Regions from separate parts of the Pseudomonas sp. GG8 genome, predicted to be linked through region 1. Evidence: riboswitches for the same ligand, from Rfam matches in the RefSeq annotation. Region 1 holds a riboswitch; the other holds the start of a gene.

Evidence for each region. A riboswitch is a leader RNA that binds a small molecule or an ion and turns the genes downstream of it on or off. The one in region 1 is predicted to bind cobalamin.
Region 2: it holds a riboswitch for cobalamin, as region 1 does, so the genes downstream of both, cobO (cob(I)yrinic acid a,c-diamide adenosyltransferase) here and cobW (cobalamin biosynthesis protein CobW) in region 1, are expected to answer to the same signal.

What each region holds. Positions count from the first base shown of each region.
Region 1 is NZ_JBRIIP010000001.1:2,407,714-2,416,327, forward strand. Features, by position in the region: gene cobN (cobaltochelatase subunit CobN) at 1-3,197, opposite strand, end outside; gene cobW (cobalamin biosynthesis protein CobW) at 3,201-4,265, opposite strand; cobalamin riboswitch at 4,364-4,576, opposite strand; cobalamin riboswitch at 4,652-4,872, shown strand; gene ACVBEG_RS11555 (CbtB domain-containing protein) at 4,968-5,153, shown strand; gene ACVBEG_RS11560 (CbtA family protein) at 5,165-5,884, shown strand; gene ACVBEG_RS11565 (cobalamin biosynthesis protein) at 5,881-6,306, shown strand; gene cobM (precorrin-4 C(11)-methyltransferase) at 6,360-7,106, shown strand; gene ACVBEG_RS11575 (DUF1272 domain-containing protein) at 7,184-7,432, shown strand; gene nfuA (Fe-S biogenesis protein NfuA) at 7,518-8,111, opposite strand; gene ACVBEG_RS11585 (acyltransferase family protein) at 8,170-8,614, opposite strand, start outside.
Region 2 is NZ_JBRIIP010000001.1:4,058,926-4,067,539, reverse strand. Features, by position in the region: gene ACVBEG_RS19585 (AI-2E family transporter) at 1-951, shown strand, start outside; gene hda (DnaA regulatory inactivator Hda) at 1,147-1,851, shown strand; gene ACVBEG_RS19575 (NAD-dependent deacylase) at 1,859-2,623, shown strand; gene ACVBEG_RS19570 (C40 family peptidase) at 2,700-3,353, shown strand; gene ACVBEG_RS19565 (C40 family peptidase) at 3,438-3,983, shown strand; gene ACVBEG_RS19560 (PQQ-dependent sugar dehydrogenase) at 4,029-5,354, opposite strand; cobalamin riboswitch at 5,575-5,797, shown strand; gene cobO (cob(I)yrinic acid a,c-diamide adenosyltransferase) at 5,903-6,514, shown strand; gene ACVBEG_RS19550 (cobyrinate a,c-diamide synthase) at 6,525-7,820, shown strand; gene bluB (5,6-dimethylbenzimidazole synthase) at 7,817-8,467, shown strand; gene cbiB (adenosylcobinamide-phosphate synthase CbiB) at 8,464-8,614, shown strand, end outside.

The DNA of each region.
Region 1 (8,614 bases):
TCAGCGCCCCCATACGCGTAACCGCCCCAGTTCAGGTAGACCTCGGCCAGATCTTCGCGACTTTGCCATAAGCGCCCGTCGATAGCGCCTTGCACGCCGGCACCATAAGCACCCGGCTTGGCGCCGAAAATGCGCCAACCAGCCTGTCGTGCGGCATCGTCGGCACTCAAACCGTTGCTCTCAAACGCCTGGCGTTCTTCGCGCACCTTGGCCGCCAGTGGATTGAGTTCATCCGGCTCATCAAGGGCGGCGACCGCTTGAACCGCAGCATCGAACAGGTGGATCAGGTTGGCGAATGCGTCGCGAAAAAAGCCGGAGACGCGCAATGTCACGTCCACCCGAGGCCGGTCGAGCAGGCTCAGAGGCAGGATTTCAAAGTCGTCGACCCGCTGGCTGCCCGTGGCCCAGACTGGACGGACCCCCATCAGGGCCATGGCCTGGGCAATATCGTCACCGCCGGTGCGCATGGTCGCTGTACCCCAGACGGACAGACCCAGCTGACGCAGGTGATCGCCGTGATCCTGCAAGTGCCGCTCCAGCAGCAGGTTCGCCGATTGAAAACCGATACGCCACGCGGTCGTGGTTGGCAGATTACGCACGTCCACGGAAAAGAAATTACGCCCGGTAGGCAGCACATCCAGGCGCCCACGGCTGGGGGAACCGCTGGGCCCTGCCGGAACGAATAGACCGCTCAACGCGTCCAGTAGACCCTGCATTTCCGCAGGACCGCAGGCATCCAGCCGTGGCGCAACAACTTCGCTTAAATTATAAAGAATAAGTGCCAAGTCATTGTTTTCAGTCAACTCACTGATAGGATTTAGCATCAACACCTGCTCGATCAGCCACGCTGCATACAACTCCAGCCGCTCACGCGTATCACCCGCCGTGCGCCAGGGTTCGGCGCTGATATCCAACAGTGACGCAGGGCGAGGCCCACTCCAGGGCTCTGACAGCACGCAGTCCAGAGGGTCGAAGTTCAGTTCGAAAGCTTTGCTCAGGGCGCGCAACAGGCTCGATTGCGCGCCACGGCCATCACCGCGAGGAATCCGGAGCAACGCGAGCAAGGTGTCGATGCGCAGACGCCCGCTGGGCGATTCGCCGAAGATATGCAGGCCATCGCGAATCTGCGATTCCTTCAGATCACACAGGTAAGTGTCCAGACGTGGCAACCAGAGGGCAGCATCCGCATCGGCGTTGAGCGCCTCGTCCAGTTGCAGTTCACGATCGATCCGGGTTTCACGCACCAGCTTGAGGATGTCTCGTTGCAGTTCGCCTGCACGGCGTGGATCGAGCAGTTGAGCTTCGTAATATTCATCGGCGAGCACTTCCAGATCACGCAGCGGACCGTAGGTTTCGGCCCGGGTCAGTGGCGGCATCAAGTGATCAATGATCACTGCCTGGGTCCGGCGCTTGGCCTGAGCGCCCTCACCAGGGTCGTTGACGATGAACGGATAGATGTTCGGCATCGCACCCAACACGGCGTCCGGCCAGCAATTTTGCGACAGGCCGACACCTTTGCCCGGCAGCCATTCGAGATTGCCGTGTTTGCCCACGTGCACCACGGCATGCGCGCCGTAGACTTTGCGCAACCAGAAGTAGAACGCCAAATAACCATGGGGCGGCACCAGGTCGGGGTCGTGATAGACCGCGCTGGCGTCTACTTGGTAACCCCGCGCGGGCTGAATACCCACAAACGTCAGGCCAAAACGCAGCCCCGCGACCATCATTCGGCCTGCGCGAAACATCGGGTCGCCCTGCGGCGCGCCCCAGCGGGCGGTCACTGCCTCGCGATTGGCAACAGGCAAGTCATTGAACGCGGCCTGATACTCGTCCAGCCCCATGCTTTGCTGACACGGGCGCAGATCAATGCTGTCCAGATCATTGGTCACTCCACCGAGCAACGCATGGATCAAGGCCGTGCCACTTTCAGGCAACGGCGCCAGCGGATAACCCTCGGTTTGCAACGCGCGCAAAATATTCAGCGCGGCTGCTGGCGTGTCCAAACCAACGCCATTACCGATCCGACCGTCGCGGGTGGGGTAATTGGCCAGAATCAACGCGACGCGCTTGTGTTGATTGGGCAGACGCGCCAAATCAATCCAGCGTCGCGCCAGTTCGGCAACAAAATCCATGCGCTCGGGCTGGGCGCGATAACACACCACATCGGATTGGCTGCGCTCGCTGTGCCAGGCCAGATCCTTGAAACTGATCGGCCGGCTGATGATCCGCCCATCCAGCTCGGGCAACGCGATATGCATCGCCAGGTCCCGTGGACCCAGTCCTTGCTCGCTGGCGGACCACGCGGGTTCATTGTCCTGGGCGCAGATGGCCTGGATCACCGGAACATTGCGCCGAAACGGTCGCACATGGGGGGCTTCAGGGCTGGATTGAGCGAAGCCGGTGGTATTCAGGATGAGCGCGGCACCGACCTCATCAAGCAGGTCTTCCACCACCGTCAGGCAGCCCGGTTCTTTCAGGCTGGCGACCGCGATGGGTAAAGGATTCAAACCCTGTGCCTGCAAACGGGCGCAGAACACGTCGACAAAGCCGGTGTTGGCCGCTTGCAGATGGGACCGATAGAACAACAACGCCACGACGGGCTGAGCAGTATGCCAATCGGCCTGCCAGTCACTCAGCTTGGCATTGGCCTTGTGCGGATGGTAGATCGCGGTACGTGGCAAAGCTTGAGGTTCTGCCCAAGGATAATCGCGGCCCAGCCAACAGTTTGCCAAACAACGATACAGCTCAAGCGCGTTGTGCATACCGCCCTGGCGAAGGAAATGCCAGAGCCGCTCGCCTTCTTCCGCGGCAACAGTGCTCAAGCCGCTCAGCTCCGGGTCCGGACGATCATCGCCCGGCACCAGAATAAGCTGCACCCCCTGTCCCGCAAGCTCCACCAGACGCTCGACGCCATAACGCCAATACCCAATGCCGCCATGCAGGGAAATCAGGATGACCTTGGCATGCCGTAGAACTTGATCGACGTACATGTCCACTGACGCGTGATTTTGCACTTGCATCGGGTTGGCCAGACGCAGACTGGGGTAATCCTCAGGCAACTGTTGCGCCGCCTCGGCGAGCAACGCCAAATGTGAATCGCCGCTGCAGAGAATCACCAGCTCGGCCGGGGTTTGCCCCAGATCAGCGATGCTGTCGTCAGGTACAAAGCCGCCAGGTTGGGTTCTCAGTAAATGCATAAGTCAGCCGGCAACCGCTGCGTGCAGTTGGGCTTCGAGAACGCCGGCGTCGAGTTCCTGACCAATCAACACCAGATGGGTCGCACGTTCTTCCTCGGTACGCCAGGCACGGTCGAAATGCTTGTCGAAGCGCGTCCCGACGCCTTGAATCAGCAAGCGCATCGGTTTGCCCGGAATCGCCGCGAAACCCTTGACCCGCAAAATACCGTGCTGCACCACCAGTTGCGTCAAGGCGTCCAGCAACAGGCTTTCGTCGGCCTGCGGCAATTTGATCGAGATCGAATCGAACGCATCATGATCATGGTCGTCATGGTCATCGCCTTCGTGATGATCATGGTGGGTGCGGCGGCTATCGATATGCACCTCCGACTCGGCGCCCAGCCCCAGCAACACGCTGATGGGCAAACGACCGCTGCTGGCTTCGATCACTTTGACCGCGGGTGGCAGTTCTTCGGAGACTTCAGCGCGGACGGTCGCCAAGCCTGCCGCATCAAGCATGTCGGCTTTGTTGAGGATGACCAGGTCCGCGCTCGCCAGTTGATCGGCGAACAACTCGTGCAGTGGCGACTCATGGTCAAGGTTCGGGTCGAGTTTGCGCTGTGCGTCGACTTGATCCGGGAATGCAGCGAAAGTGCCTGCCAACACCGCAGGGCTGTCGACCACGGTAATCACCGCATCGACCGTGCAGGCGTTACGAATTTCTGGCCACTGAAACGCTTGAACCAAAGGTTTTGGCAATGCCAGGCCAGAGGTTTCAATCAGGATGTGATCCAGGTCGCCGCGACGGGCAACCAATTCGCGCATGACCGGGAAGAACTCTTCCTGAACCGTGCAGCACAGGCAACCGTTGGCCAACTCATACACACGACCGCTGGCTTCTTCTTCGGTGCAGCCAATGGTGCATTGCTTGAGAATGTCGCCATCGATGCCCAGTTCGCCGAATTCGTTGACGATCACCGCGATGCGCCGACCTTCCGCGTTGTCGAGGATGTGCCGCAGCAACGTGGTTTTGCCCGACCCGAGGAAACCGGTAACGATAGTAACGGGAAGTTTGGCCAGTGATTTCATCGGATGCCCTTTGGCAAAGCGGCGGGCAAACAGGACGATAACCACGTAGCACATGCACGCAGATCAATTCGCCACCGGATCACCCCGCCCGGTTGTAGTGAGAATCTTGTTCCGAGGCAGGTCTCCTGGCTGACGGTGGCGTGTTGACGGCCTATAAAAAGCGTCCGACACGCGTTCATTGCGCCTTCCCACACGCGTGCAGTGGCAGTGCAATGAACATGACCGTTTACAGTTGCGGGGGCAGCCGCGGCTTGAACCGCGTTCCCTTTTAGCTCCGCGCATACCGGAGCACCTCGAACGAGCAAGGCTACGCAGTGGCTGCGGACAGGTCAATCACCGACTAAGCCGCAGATGCTCTGGATTGACTCCTGTGCGTGCTCATGTTTTCCTACGGCCTTGTTTCGGGTGCCCTTCACAGGGTGAAACGGGAAACCGGTGCGCTTCATGCCAACAGGCATAAGCAAGTCCGGCGCTGCCCCCGCAACGGTAAGCGAGTGAAGAATCAGATCCACTGTGCCAGCAGTCCGGCATGGGAAGGTGATTCTTGATGGTCAGGCTGCACGGACCCCTCGCAAGCCCGGAGACCGGCCCGACAAATCATCTGACAAACCCGCGGTGGGCGGGCGCTGTTGAACCTCTACTGACGCCTGTCAGTGGGGTTTTCATGCGCTTGCCTACTTGCCGACACTTGAGGGAAGCGCCATGTCGATCAGCACTATCAGCCACTCAGCTACAACCACCTCCACTCAGACCCGACGCCTGACGGCTGCCGTCAGCGCCCTCCTGCTGGGTGCCTTTCTGGTCTACTTCGCCGGCTTCTCGCATATCAATGCCGTCCACAACGCGGCGCACGACACCCGCCACAGCTCTGCCTTCCCTTGCCATTGAGACCTGCCGCCATGTTCAAGCGTATCGCTCAAACGGCCGGGTTCACGGGTCTGTTCGCCGCACTGTTGTTGACGCTGCTGCAAAGCGTCTGGGTTGCGCCGCTGATTCTGCAAGCGGAGTCCTATGAGAAAGCACCGACAGAGCAGGCCCATGAACACGCTGAAGGCGTTGGCGCAGGCCATGTTCACGACGCCGAGGCATGGGAACCTCAAGACGGCTGGCAACGTGTCTTGTCCACCACCGGAGGCAACCTGGTGGTCGCAGTCGGTTTTGCATTGATGCTGGCGGGGCTTTACACCCTACGTGCGCCGGGCCGTACGTCTCAGGGGATACTGTGGGGGCTGGCCGGGTTTGCCGTGTTCGTTCTCGCGCCGACCCTGGGCCTGCCACCTGAGCTGCCGGGGACTGCGGCGGCTGATCTGGTTCAGCGACAAATCTGGTGGGTGAGCACAGCGGCATCTACTGCCGTCGCCTTGGCACTGATCGTGTTCAGCAAACATTGGTTGCTGAAGGTGCTGGGTGTAGCGATCCTGCTGGTGCCACACGTGATGGGTGCACCGCAACCAGACGTGCATGAGAGCCTGGCCCCTGAAGCTCTGGAAGCTCAGTTCAAGATCGCCTCGCTGCTGACCAATGCGCTGTTCTGGATCGCCTTGGGTCTGATCAGTGCTTGGCTGTTCCGCCGCAATAATCATGAAGTGAACGCCCAACACGTCAATCACGGCGCATGACCCGGCAGCACTCGGTGCCGACCCTGGCGGTCGGCCTCGGCTGCCAGCGCGGTTGCCCTGCAAGCCGACTGCTGGAACTGATTGAACAGGCTTTGCAGGGTCATGGGCTGAAAATTGAAGCCATCACTGCCCTCGCCTCCATTGACCTGAAACGTTCTGAGCCGGGTTTGCTGGCGTTGGCAGAGCGTCTGGGTCTGCCACTGGTGTTTTTCAGTGCAGCAGAGTTGAGCTGTTTCGACGCGCGACTCAGTCATCGTTCTGCCATCGCGTTCGCCCACACCGGTTGCTACGGCGTGGCCGAAAGCAGTGCATTGGCGCTGTTACAGCGCCTTGGTGGACGTCATGGCGAATTACTGATCACCCGGCAGAAAAACCAGCAAGCGACATTTGCCTTGGCCGGTGACGTACTCAATCGTCGATAATCTGTCCGTTTTCACTCCCACTCAAAAGCCTAAGGCTGGATTCTGGAGCACCCATGACCGTTTTTTTTATCGGCGCAGGCCCCGGCGACCCGGAACTGATCACGGTCAAAGGCCAGCGCCTGATCCGCAGTTGCCCGGTGATTATCTACGCCGGCTCACTGGTACCGACCGCTGTCCTTGAAGGGCATCAGGCGGTACAGGTGATCAATAGCGCCGAGTTACACCTGGAGCAGATCATCGCCGCGATGAAATCCGCTCATGAACAAGGCTTCGATGTCGCTCGGGTGCACTCCGGCGATCCCAGTCTGTATGGCGCGATTGGCGAGCAGATTCGTTACCTGCGCGAACTGGATATCCCCTTCGAAATCATCCCCGGCGTTACCGCCACCGCTGCCTGCGCCGCACTGTTGGGCACCGAACTGACGCTGCCGGATATCTCTCAGAGTGTGATCCTGACCCGCTATGCCGATAAAACCTCCATGCCTGCGGGCGAGGAGCTGGCAAGCCTGGCGCAGCATCGGGCGACCATGGCGATTCATCTAGGGGTCAAGAACCTGGCAAAAATTGTCGCCGAACTGACCCCGCAATACGGCGCTGATTGCCCGATTGCCGTGGTCCATCGCGCCAGTTGGCCGGATCAGGATTGGGTACTCGGAACGCTCGCCGACATCCAGGAGAAAGTTCGCGCCAAAGGGTTTCGCCGCACGGCATTGATTCTGGTAGGCAGGGTATTGGCCAATGACCAGTTCGCCGAATCGTCGCTCTATCGGGCCGGACATGCGCATCTATACCGGCCCTGATTGCCAAGAGCCCGCAGTGTTTGGCATTGTTGCCGAAGCTTTCCTTCCCCCGAACACCTGCGAACGAGGTCACCTCTATGCTTGAACTTCGCCCGAGCTGTGAATGCTGCGACCGCAACCTGCCTGGCGACAGTCTGGACGCGTTGATTTGCTCGTTTGAATGCACCTTCTGCAGCGATTGCGCGCACGACCGTCTGGGCGGTCGCTGTCCCAATTGCTCCGGGCAACTTCTGCCACGTCCGGCACGCACCGGGGCTGCACTGCTGAAAAATCCGGCTTCAAGCCAGCGCGTGTTCAACCCTGCTGGTTGCGCCAAGGCTGGCTAAACCAGGCACTGGCAGAACCAAAAAAAATGCCTCGAACCAGTCGAGGCATTTTTTGCAGCTGTTTTATCGCGTAGAGGCGCCCGACTTAGTAGTAGGCGTTTTCTTTTTGCGTATGGTCAGTGACGTCCCGCACACCGTTAAGCTCAGGAATACGCTCAAGCAGAGTGCGCTCGATCCCTTCTCTCAAGGTCACGTCAGCCTGACCGCAGCCCTGGCAACCGCCACCGAACTTCAGCACCGCGATATTTTCGTTGTTCTCTTCAATCACATCAATCAGCGAAACCTGGCCGCCATGGCTGGCCAGCCCCGGATTGATCTCGGTTTGCAGGTAATAATTGATGCGTTCGTTGATCGGGCTGTCGGCATTGACCATCGGTACTTTGGCGTTTGGCGCCTTGATGGTCAGTTGGCCGCCCATTCGGTCGGTGGCGTAATCGACAACCGCATCATCCAGAAACGCTTCGCTGAAGGAGTCGATCCAGGCAGTGAAGCTTTTCAGGCCAATGGCCTTGTCTTCCGGTTTCTCTTCGCCCGGCTTGCAATAAGCAATGCAGGTCTCAGCGTATTGGGTGCCAGGCTGGGTAATAAACACGCGGATGCCGATGCCCTGAGTGTTCTGCTTTTCAAGCAAATCGGCCAGATAGTCGTGGGCGGCATCGGTAATAGTAATAGCGGTCATGAAAATTCCTCGCAGACGTGGGCGCAGTTTACGCCAATCATTCGCGCCGCACAAAGTCCTAGTAATTATGTCGGGAAAGAGCGACCGCCTCGCCCACCGCTCTTCGCTTGTCCAGCCAGCCTTTGAGGCGCAGATAAAGTCCTTTTTCGATAAATTCGTAACTGCCCCAGGCTCCGACGGCAATCAACGGTACACACACGGCAAACACCGCATACGGATTGAGCCCATAGCGTTCAGACGCCAGCCATCCGCCATAGAGAACCAATACGTGGAGTAAGTACACCGAGTAGGAACAGTCGCCCAGTACCTTGAATAATCGATTGCCCTGGAAGTACGGTTCCAGTGAGATACAGGCGACGACAATCAACGCGCTGGGCAGCCCCCAGTTCATAAACCGTTGTGAGGGTGGCAGGTGGTAAATAGTGACGAAGGCCCCGGCAATCGCCAGCAGCGGCAGCCATAGCCGTGGAGTGATCCAGCCCCGGCTGTAGATAATACCGATG
Region 2 (8,614 bases), 1.7 Mb from region 1:
CCTTTGGTCGATCGGCTGGAAGCTGCCGGGCTGTCGCGCACCTTGGGTGTGGTCGCGGTGTTCGGTTTGTTCGCGATGATTCTGATGGCGCTGCTGCTGGTCCTGGTGCCGATGCTGGCCAAACAGTTGTTCCGCCTGTATGAACTGGCGCCACAGATACTCGACTGGTTGCAGCACACGGCATTGCCATGGACCCAGGCCAAGCTGGGCCTGGCTGATGGTTTCTGGAAGTTCGACAAGGTCAAGGCCGCCATTTCCGAGCACATGGGGCAGACGGGCGATATTGTCAGTGTGGTGTTGGCTCAGGCGACGGCATCCGGTCTGGCGTTGATCGGCTGGTTGACCAATCTGGTGCTGATCCCGGTGGTGTGCTTCTACCTGCTGCGCGACTGGGACCTGATGATGGCCAGGATTCGCAGTCTGTTGCCGCGCCATCGTGAAGGGCAGATCGTCAAGCTGGCCAGCGAGTGCCATGAAGTCCTCGGTGCCTTTATTCGCGGTCAGCTATTGGTCATGGTTGCGCTGGGCTTTATCTATGCCGCCGGCTTGATGCTGGTGGGCCTGGAGTTGGGCCTGCTGATCGGAGTGATTGCGGGTCTTGCGGCGATTGTGCCGTACATGGGTTTTGTAATCGGCATCGGTGCCGCCGTCATCGCTGGGCTGTTCCAGTTTGGCGGCGACGTGTACCCCATGATGGGTATCGTCGCGGTGTTCATGGTCGGTCAGGCCCTGGAAGGCATGGTTCTCACCCCATTGCTGGTGGGTGACCGGATTGGTCTGCACCCGGTGGCGGTGATCTTCGCGATTTTAGCGGGCGGTGAGCTGTTCGGTTTCACGGGTGTGTTACTGGCGCTACCGGTGGCGGCCGTCATCATGGTTTTGGTGCGCCATGTGCATGACCTCTATAAAGAGTCGGATATTTACGGTGGCACGGTAGATCCTGATCTGTAGGTGATCTGCCTGTTACGTCGGATCCTGGTCTATTCGCACTGGATCAGGTGCACCGATGCGGCGCATGACCGGAAGTAAACGCAAACCTTTGATTTTGCTTGTGGTCTGCCGCATTGTGCACCCAGCGTCACCGGTATAAACTTTGCCCACTTTATACTGAGGCCCCTAGCGGCTCGCTTGAGCCGTTCAGCCAGCATGAAACCGATTCAGCTGCCCTTGGGTGTGCGTCTGCGTGATGACGCCACCTTCATCAATTACTATCCCGGCGCCAATGCCGCAGCACTCGGCTATGTTGAGCGTCTGTGCGAAGCCGATGCTGGCTGGACCGAAAGCCTGATTTATCTCTGGGGCAAGGATGGCGTCGGGCGTACTCACTTGCTGCAAGCCGCTTGCCTGCGCTTCGAGCAGTTGGGCGAGCTGGCGGTTTACTTGCCCTTGGCGGATGTGATGGATCAAGGCGTTGAGCTGCTCGATAATCTGGAGCAGTACGAGCTGGTTTGCCTGGATGACCTGCAAGCGGTGGTTGGCAAGCCGGAGTGGGAAGAGGCGCTGTTCCACCTGTTCAATCGCCTGCGCGACAGCGGCCGTCGCCTGTTGATCGCCGCGTCCCAGTCTCCACGGGAGCTGCCGGTCAAACTTCTCGACCTCAAATCACGGCTGACCATGGCCCTGGTGTTCCAGATGCGTGGTCTGTCCGATGAAGACAAACTGCGCGCCTTGCAGTTGCGCGCTTCGCGCCGTGGCCTGCACCTGACTGATGAGGTCGGTCATTTCATCCTGACTCGCGGTACCCGCAGCATGAGTGCGCTCTTCGACTTGCTCGAACGTCTCGATCAAGCGTCACTGCAAGCGCAACGCAAGCTGACCATTCCTTTCCTGAAGGAAACGTTGGGTTGGTAGCGCGGCCGTGGTAGATCGCAAGCTATTGCTGCAAACAGCAGCGGCGTTGCGTCATGCCCGGCGCATCCTGATTATTACCGGCGCTGGCTTGTCGGCCGACTCGGGCCTCCCGACCTACCGGGGCGTTGGCGGGCTGTATAACGCAAAGACCTCGGACGGGCTGCCCATCGAAATGGCGCTGTCTGGCCCGATGTTGCGCCGCGACCCTGCGCTGTGCTGGAAATATATCGCCGAACTGGGCAAGGCTTGTCTCGGTGCGCAACCGAATGCCGCCCATTACGCCATCGCTCAGTTGCAGCGACTCAAGCCTGAATGCTGGGTCCTGACGCAGAACGTCGATGGCTATCATCGTGCCGCTGGCAGCCCACCTGAGCGCTTGATTGAAATCCACGGGCAGTTGGCGCCGTTGTTTTGCCAATCCTGTGGCGCCATCGACCCGGAACTGAGCGAGCACCTGCAACGGCCATTGCCGCCCTTGTGCAAGCACTGCCATGGGGTATTGCGCCCGCCAGTGGTGTTGTTCGAGGAAATGTTGCCCGAGCGGGCGCTGGAAACGTTGTACGAAGAAATGGCCAAGGGTTTCGATGCTGTATTGAGCATCGGCACCACTGCCAGCTTCCCGTATATTCACGAGCCGGTCCTGCGTACGCGGGTGTCGGGGGGCTTTACCGCCGAGATAAATCCGACGCCGACCGACCACAGCGCCGCCATGGATGTTTTCCTGGGCTGTAGAGCCTTAGAAGTTATGGAGGAACTGGTAAGTCACATTTAGATCGATTGAATTTGCAAATCAGGGTGATAGAAGGCATAGTCTCATCTCCTTTACATCACTAGCCACGGTCGTGCCCATGCTAAATCGCTTCGCACCCCTCGTGCCCCTCGCACTGGTTTCACTCCTTTTTGGTTGCGCGGCTAACATGCCTGCCTCGAACCAGCAGCAGGTCCAGAATCAGGCTCATGCCTCGATTACTGCGCAGTCTGCACGCTCCTCCCAGATGGCCGACGGATCTGACTCCGTGTTGTCCGAAGAGTTGATCACCGAAAAAGAACTGGCCGAGTTTGCTGACAGCAAGCCGTACCGCATGCCGATTCTTGCCGACAGCATCCTGGAACGCGGCATGTCCCTGATCGGTACCCGTTATCGCGTAGGCGGTACGTCCGAAGCAGGTTTCGATTGCAGCGGATTCATCAACTACCTTTTCCGTGAAGAAGCGGGCATGACGTTGCCACGCTCCACTCGCGACATGATCAACTTGAAGGCTCCACTGGTTGCTCGCAACAACCTGAAGCCGGGTGATCTGCTGTTCTTCAGCACCAAGGGTCGCGGTCGTGTGAGCCATGCCGGCATCTATCTGGGCGATGATCAATTCATCCATTCCAGCAGCAGCCGCAGCGGTGGTGTTCGGGTCGATAGCCTGGATGACAGCTATTGGAAGAAGACCTTCATCGAAGCTAAACGTGCGTTAGCGATGGCGCCGACTACAATCCAAAGCCAACGCTAGTCATTACCGGAGCGTGTAACTCAAGTTACACGCAGTTCGGGCTCCCGGCAGAGTAAGCCGCATCCAGATCAGGTTGTTGTGTTTATGTCGATTACGGTACGCCTAGGGTTGATTACATTGGCTGCTGCGCTTCTTGGCGCTTGCGCAAGCCACGCTCCACCCCCTTCAAAACAATGGGTTGTTCGACCCGTTGCGCCAATGACTTCCGATTATTCCTCGCCTGCTGCTGAAGACGTGCTAATTCGCGCGCTGGGTTTGGTCGGCACGCCTTATCGCTGGGGCGGCAATACGCCTGATTCGGGCTTCGATTGCAGTGGGTTGATTGGTTATGTCTACCGTGACGCGGCCGGTATCGCGCTACCACGCTCGACCCGAGAGATGATTGTGATGCGCGCGCCGGACGTCGGGCGCAACGCTTTACAGTCTGGTGATCTGTTGTTCTTCGCCACGTCAGGCGGCTCGCAGGTCAGTCACGCCGCGATCTACGTTGGGGAAGGGCGCTTTGTGCATGCGCCGGCAACGGGCGGCACAGTGCGCCTGGACAGCCTCGACAACAGCTATTGGCAAAAAACCTACCTCAACGCCAAGCGCGTCATTCAGCCAGAGCATCTGGCGCGTAATAACCCCTGATTTGATGTGATCGTGCAGTAAATCCTGCCCCGTCGAAAGCGGGGCTTACTGCGCCTTTGCCGCCGTCACCCGCCAGATTTTATTCCCCACGTCATCGGCCACCAGCACTCCGCCATGCTGATCATTGATCACGCCCACCGGACGCCCCTGGGCCTTCTCGTCTGCGTTGAGGAAACCGGTCAACAGGTCGACGGGGGCGCCGCTGGGTTTGCCGTTGGTGAACGGTACGAATATCACCTTGTAACCGCTGTGGGGGTTGCGGTTCCACGAACCGTGTTGGCCGATGAATACACCTTGGGTGAACGGTGCCGGCAGCGATTTTCCGTCACTGAAGGTCAGACCCAACGACGCGGTGTGGGGTCCGACGGCGTAATCCGGTGCAATGGCCTTGGCCACCAAAGCCGGGTTTTGGGGTGAGACGCGCACATCCACATGCTGGCCGTAGTAGCTGAAAGGCCAACCATAAAATGCGCCATCCTTCACTGACGTAATGTAATCGGGTACCAGATCGCTGCCGATTTCGTCGCGCTCATTGACGGCGGTCCACAGCGTGCCTGTCTGCGGTTCCCAGTCCATGCCATTGGGGTTGCGCAGGCCAGAGGCAAAGATCCGATGCGCGCCCGTCGCGGCATCGACTTCCCAGATCGCGGCTCGACCTTCTTCCTTGTCCAGGCCGTTCTCACCGACATTGCTGTTGGAACCCACGGTCACGTACAGTTTTTTACCGTCTTTGCTGGCAATGACGTTCTTGGTCCAGTGGTGATTGAGTGTCCCTGCAGGCAGGTCTGTCACCTTGCTTGGCTTGCCGGTAATCGAGGTTTGCCCGTTTTCATAATGGAAACGCAGCAGTTGATCGGTGTCGGCGACATAGAAGTCGTTGCCGACCAGGGCCATTCCAAAGGGTGAATTAAGGTTTTGCAGGAACACGGTACGGGTTTCAGCAACACCGTCATGGTCTTTGTCGCGCAGCAGTGTGATCCGGTTGGCGGACGCTACGCCCGCCCCCGCACGCCCCATGACCTTTTTCATGATCCAGCCCCGAATGCCTTTGCTGTCATCGGGCTTGGCCGGCGAGTTGGTTTCGGCGACCAGTACATCGCCGTTAGGCAGCACGTACAGCCAGCGCGGGTGATCCAGGTCTTCGGCAAACGCCGACACCTGAGTGCCTGGTGCAGCGACAGGTTTTGCACCCTTTGCCCAGCCCACGGCAGGGGCGATGTTCACGGTCGGGATCAGTGTTTTGTTCGGTTCAGGCAGCTTCGGCTGCGGGCCCGTGCCTTCCGCTACTTGCAGGCTGGCAGTCTCGCCGCAAGCGGTAAGGCCGGTCATCAGTACAAGCAGTACTGCCAACTGAGGTCTGAGTGTGAACATGACGATCTCCATGAAAAGCGAAAAGTGCGCGTAAAGCAGTAGAGGAGGGTGGGCTGTTGAGGTTCAACCTTTTGCAGGTGAGTTGATAGTCAGCAAGCTTAGTAGGTGGCGCGGGATGGCTGTCGTTTAATATCAATCGATATGACTCGCACGGGTCAAACAGCTTTATTACGCGAAAGGAAAGGGCGCTTCGATTGACGCTCTATCCCCAACCCTCTACCCTTCGCGACGTGTTTCAGGTGCTCAGCCATCGCTGATGGGCTGAGTGAAACAGGGAAGCCGGTGAGGACGCGTCCAGCGACCGATTCCGGCGCTGCCCCCGCAACGGTAAATGAGTCAAAGCTGCGCATTCAGTCACTGCATCGTAAAAAATGTGGGAAGGCGCGCAGTGGGGGAAAAGCCCGCTCATGAGTCCGGAGACCGGCCTGAACCATCCAACAGCATCACGGCGGGCGATGCTCTGCGCAGGGTCTTTTTTGACCGTGCTGGCAGTCAATTCCTGTGCCTTCCGTTTGCTTTCGCGTGCCCTGCTCAAACGGAGAGCTGAGATGAACGAATCCCCCGAACGTGACGAACGCCATCTGGCGCGCATGCTGCGTAAAAAAGCCGTCATGGACGAGCGCATTGCCAGTTCGCCGAATGAATGCGGGCTGTTGCTGGTCCTGACGGGGAACGGCAAAGGCAAAAGCAGCTCAGCGTTCGGCATGCTTGCCCGCGCCATGGGCCACGGTATGCAGTGTGGCGTCGTGCAGTTCATCAAGGGTCGCAACAGCACCGGTGAAGAGCTGTTCTTCCGTCGTTTCCCCGAGCAGGTGCGTTATCACGTCATGGGCGAGGGCTTCACCTGGGAAACCCAGGACCGCCAGCGCGATATCGCCGCCGCCGAAGCTGCCTGGGAAGTGTCCCGGGAAATGCTGCGCGACCCAGGCATCGGCCTGATCGTGCTCGATGAACTGAATATCGCCCTCAAACACGGTTATCTGGATCTGGAGCAGGTCCTCAGCGACCTGCAAAGTCGTCCGCCGATGCAGCATGTGCTGGTGACGGGTCGTGGCGCGAAACCCGAGCTGATTGATCTGGCGGATACGGTTTCCGAGATCGCCGTGGTCAAGCATGCCTTTCAGGCCGGTATCCGTGCGCAGAAAGGCATCGAGCTATGAGCAGTCCTTCATGAGAGCGCCGCGTCACTGCCCGGCGGTGTTGATCGCTGCGCCGGCTTCCGGCCAGGGCAAGACCACCGTGACGGCCGCGTTGGCCCGACTGCACCGCAATCAAGGGCGCAAGGTTCGGGTGTTCAAATGCGGCCCTGACTTTCTCGACCCGATGATTCTCGAGCGCGCCAGTGGCGCGCCGGTCTATCAGCTGGATTTGTGGATGGTCGGCGCCGATGAAAGCCGCCGACTGTTGTGGGAGGCGGCGGGCGAAGCCGACTTGATTCTGATTGAAGGGGTCATGGGCTTGTTCGACGGTACGCCGTCCAGCGCAGACTTGGCGCGCCATTTCGGCGTACCGGTTCTGGGCGTGATCGACGGCACTGCGATGGCCCAGACTTTTGGCGCGTTGGCCCTGGGCCTGGCGCGTTATCAGCCGGACCTGCCGTTTGCCGGGGTCTTGGCCAATCGCGTCGGCACCGTGCGCCACGCGCAACTGCTCAAAGGCAGCCTGACCGAGGGCTTACGCTGGTACGGCGCGTTGTCACGAGAAACCGGGATCGAGTTGCCGAGCCGTCATTTGGGCCTGGTCCAGGCCAGCGAACTGAATGATCTGGATGCACGCCTCGACGCCGCCGCCACCGCCCTAGGCAGCACGTGCGAGGTGTCCTTGCCGCCGGCTGTCGAATTCGCCGCGCCCGACATCGTCAAGGCTGAACCCTTGCTTGAGGGGGTGCGCATTGCCGTGGCTCGGGACGAAGCGTTTGCCTTTACCTACGGCGCCAGTCTTGACCTGCTGCGGGCCATGGGCGCCGAGTTGTCGTTTTTCTCGCCGATCCACGACACCTTCATTCCCGATGCCGACAGCCTTTATCTGCCGGGCGGTTACCCCGAACTGCACCACGTCGCGCTGGGTCAAAACCTACCGATGCTGGCCGCCGTTCGCGCCCATCATGCAGCAGGTAAACCCCTGCTGGCTGAGTGCGGCGGCATGCTTTACCTGCTGGATGCCTTGACCGATGTCGACGGTCAGCGTGCGCAACTGGTGGGGCTGCTGACGGGCGAAGCCGTGATGCAGAAACGTTTGGCCGCGCTGGCTTTGCAAGCGGTCGAACTGCCGGAAGGCTTGCTGCGTGGGCACACCTATCACCACTCGCTGACCAGCACTGAGTTGCAGCCCATCGCTCGAGGTCTGAGCCCTAACGGTGGACGCGGCGCCGAGGCGGTCTATCGTGACGGGCGCATGACCGCGTCTTACGTACACTTCTATTTCCCTTCTAATCCTCAAGCGGTTGCGGCGCTTTTCAAACCATGAATGATCAGGCGTTCAGCCCCGACGAACGTGCGGCGGTGTATCGAGCGATTGCCGAGCGTCGCGACATGCGCCACTTCATCGGTGGTAGCGTGGCGCCGGAGCTGCTGGCGCGATTGCTCGAAGCGGCGCATCAGGCGCCCAGCGTCGGGTTGATGCAACCGTGGCGCTTTATTCGCATCAGTGACCGGTCGCTGCGGGAGAGCATCAAGGCACAGGTCGAGGCAGAGCGGATTCTTACCGCAGAAGCCTTGGGTGAGCGCTCCGACGATTTCATGAAGCTCAAAGTCGAAGGCATTAACGATTGCGCGGAAGTGCTGGTCGCGGCGCTGATGGATGATCGCGAGCGGCATATCTTCGGGCGCCGCACCTTGCCGGAAATGGACATGGCGTCCTTGTCCTGCGCGATTCAGAATTTGTGGCTGGCAGCGCGTGCCGAAGGGTTGGGCATGGGCTGGGTTTCACTGTTCGAACCGCAAGCGCTGGCCGACCTGCTGGGCATGCCGGCGGGGGCAAAACCCTTGGCGATTCTGTGTCTGGGACCGGTGGCCGAGTTTTACCCGGCGCCCATGCTGGTGCTGGAAGGGTGGGCGCAGGCTCGTCCGCTGAGCGAATTGCTCTACGAAAACCAGTGGGGAGTGAGTCGATGAGCATGGCGTTGTTGAGCGTCGCCGGGGTTGCGCTGGATGCGCTGCTGGGCGAGCCGAAACGGGCGCACCCGCTGGTGGCGTTCGGGCGCTTTGCCGACCGGATCGAACAGCGTTTCAATTCGGCTGGGCGCGGTTGGCGCAGTCATG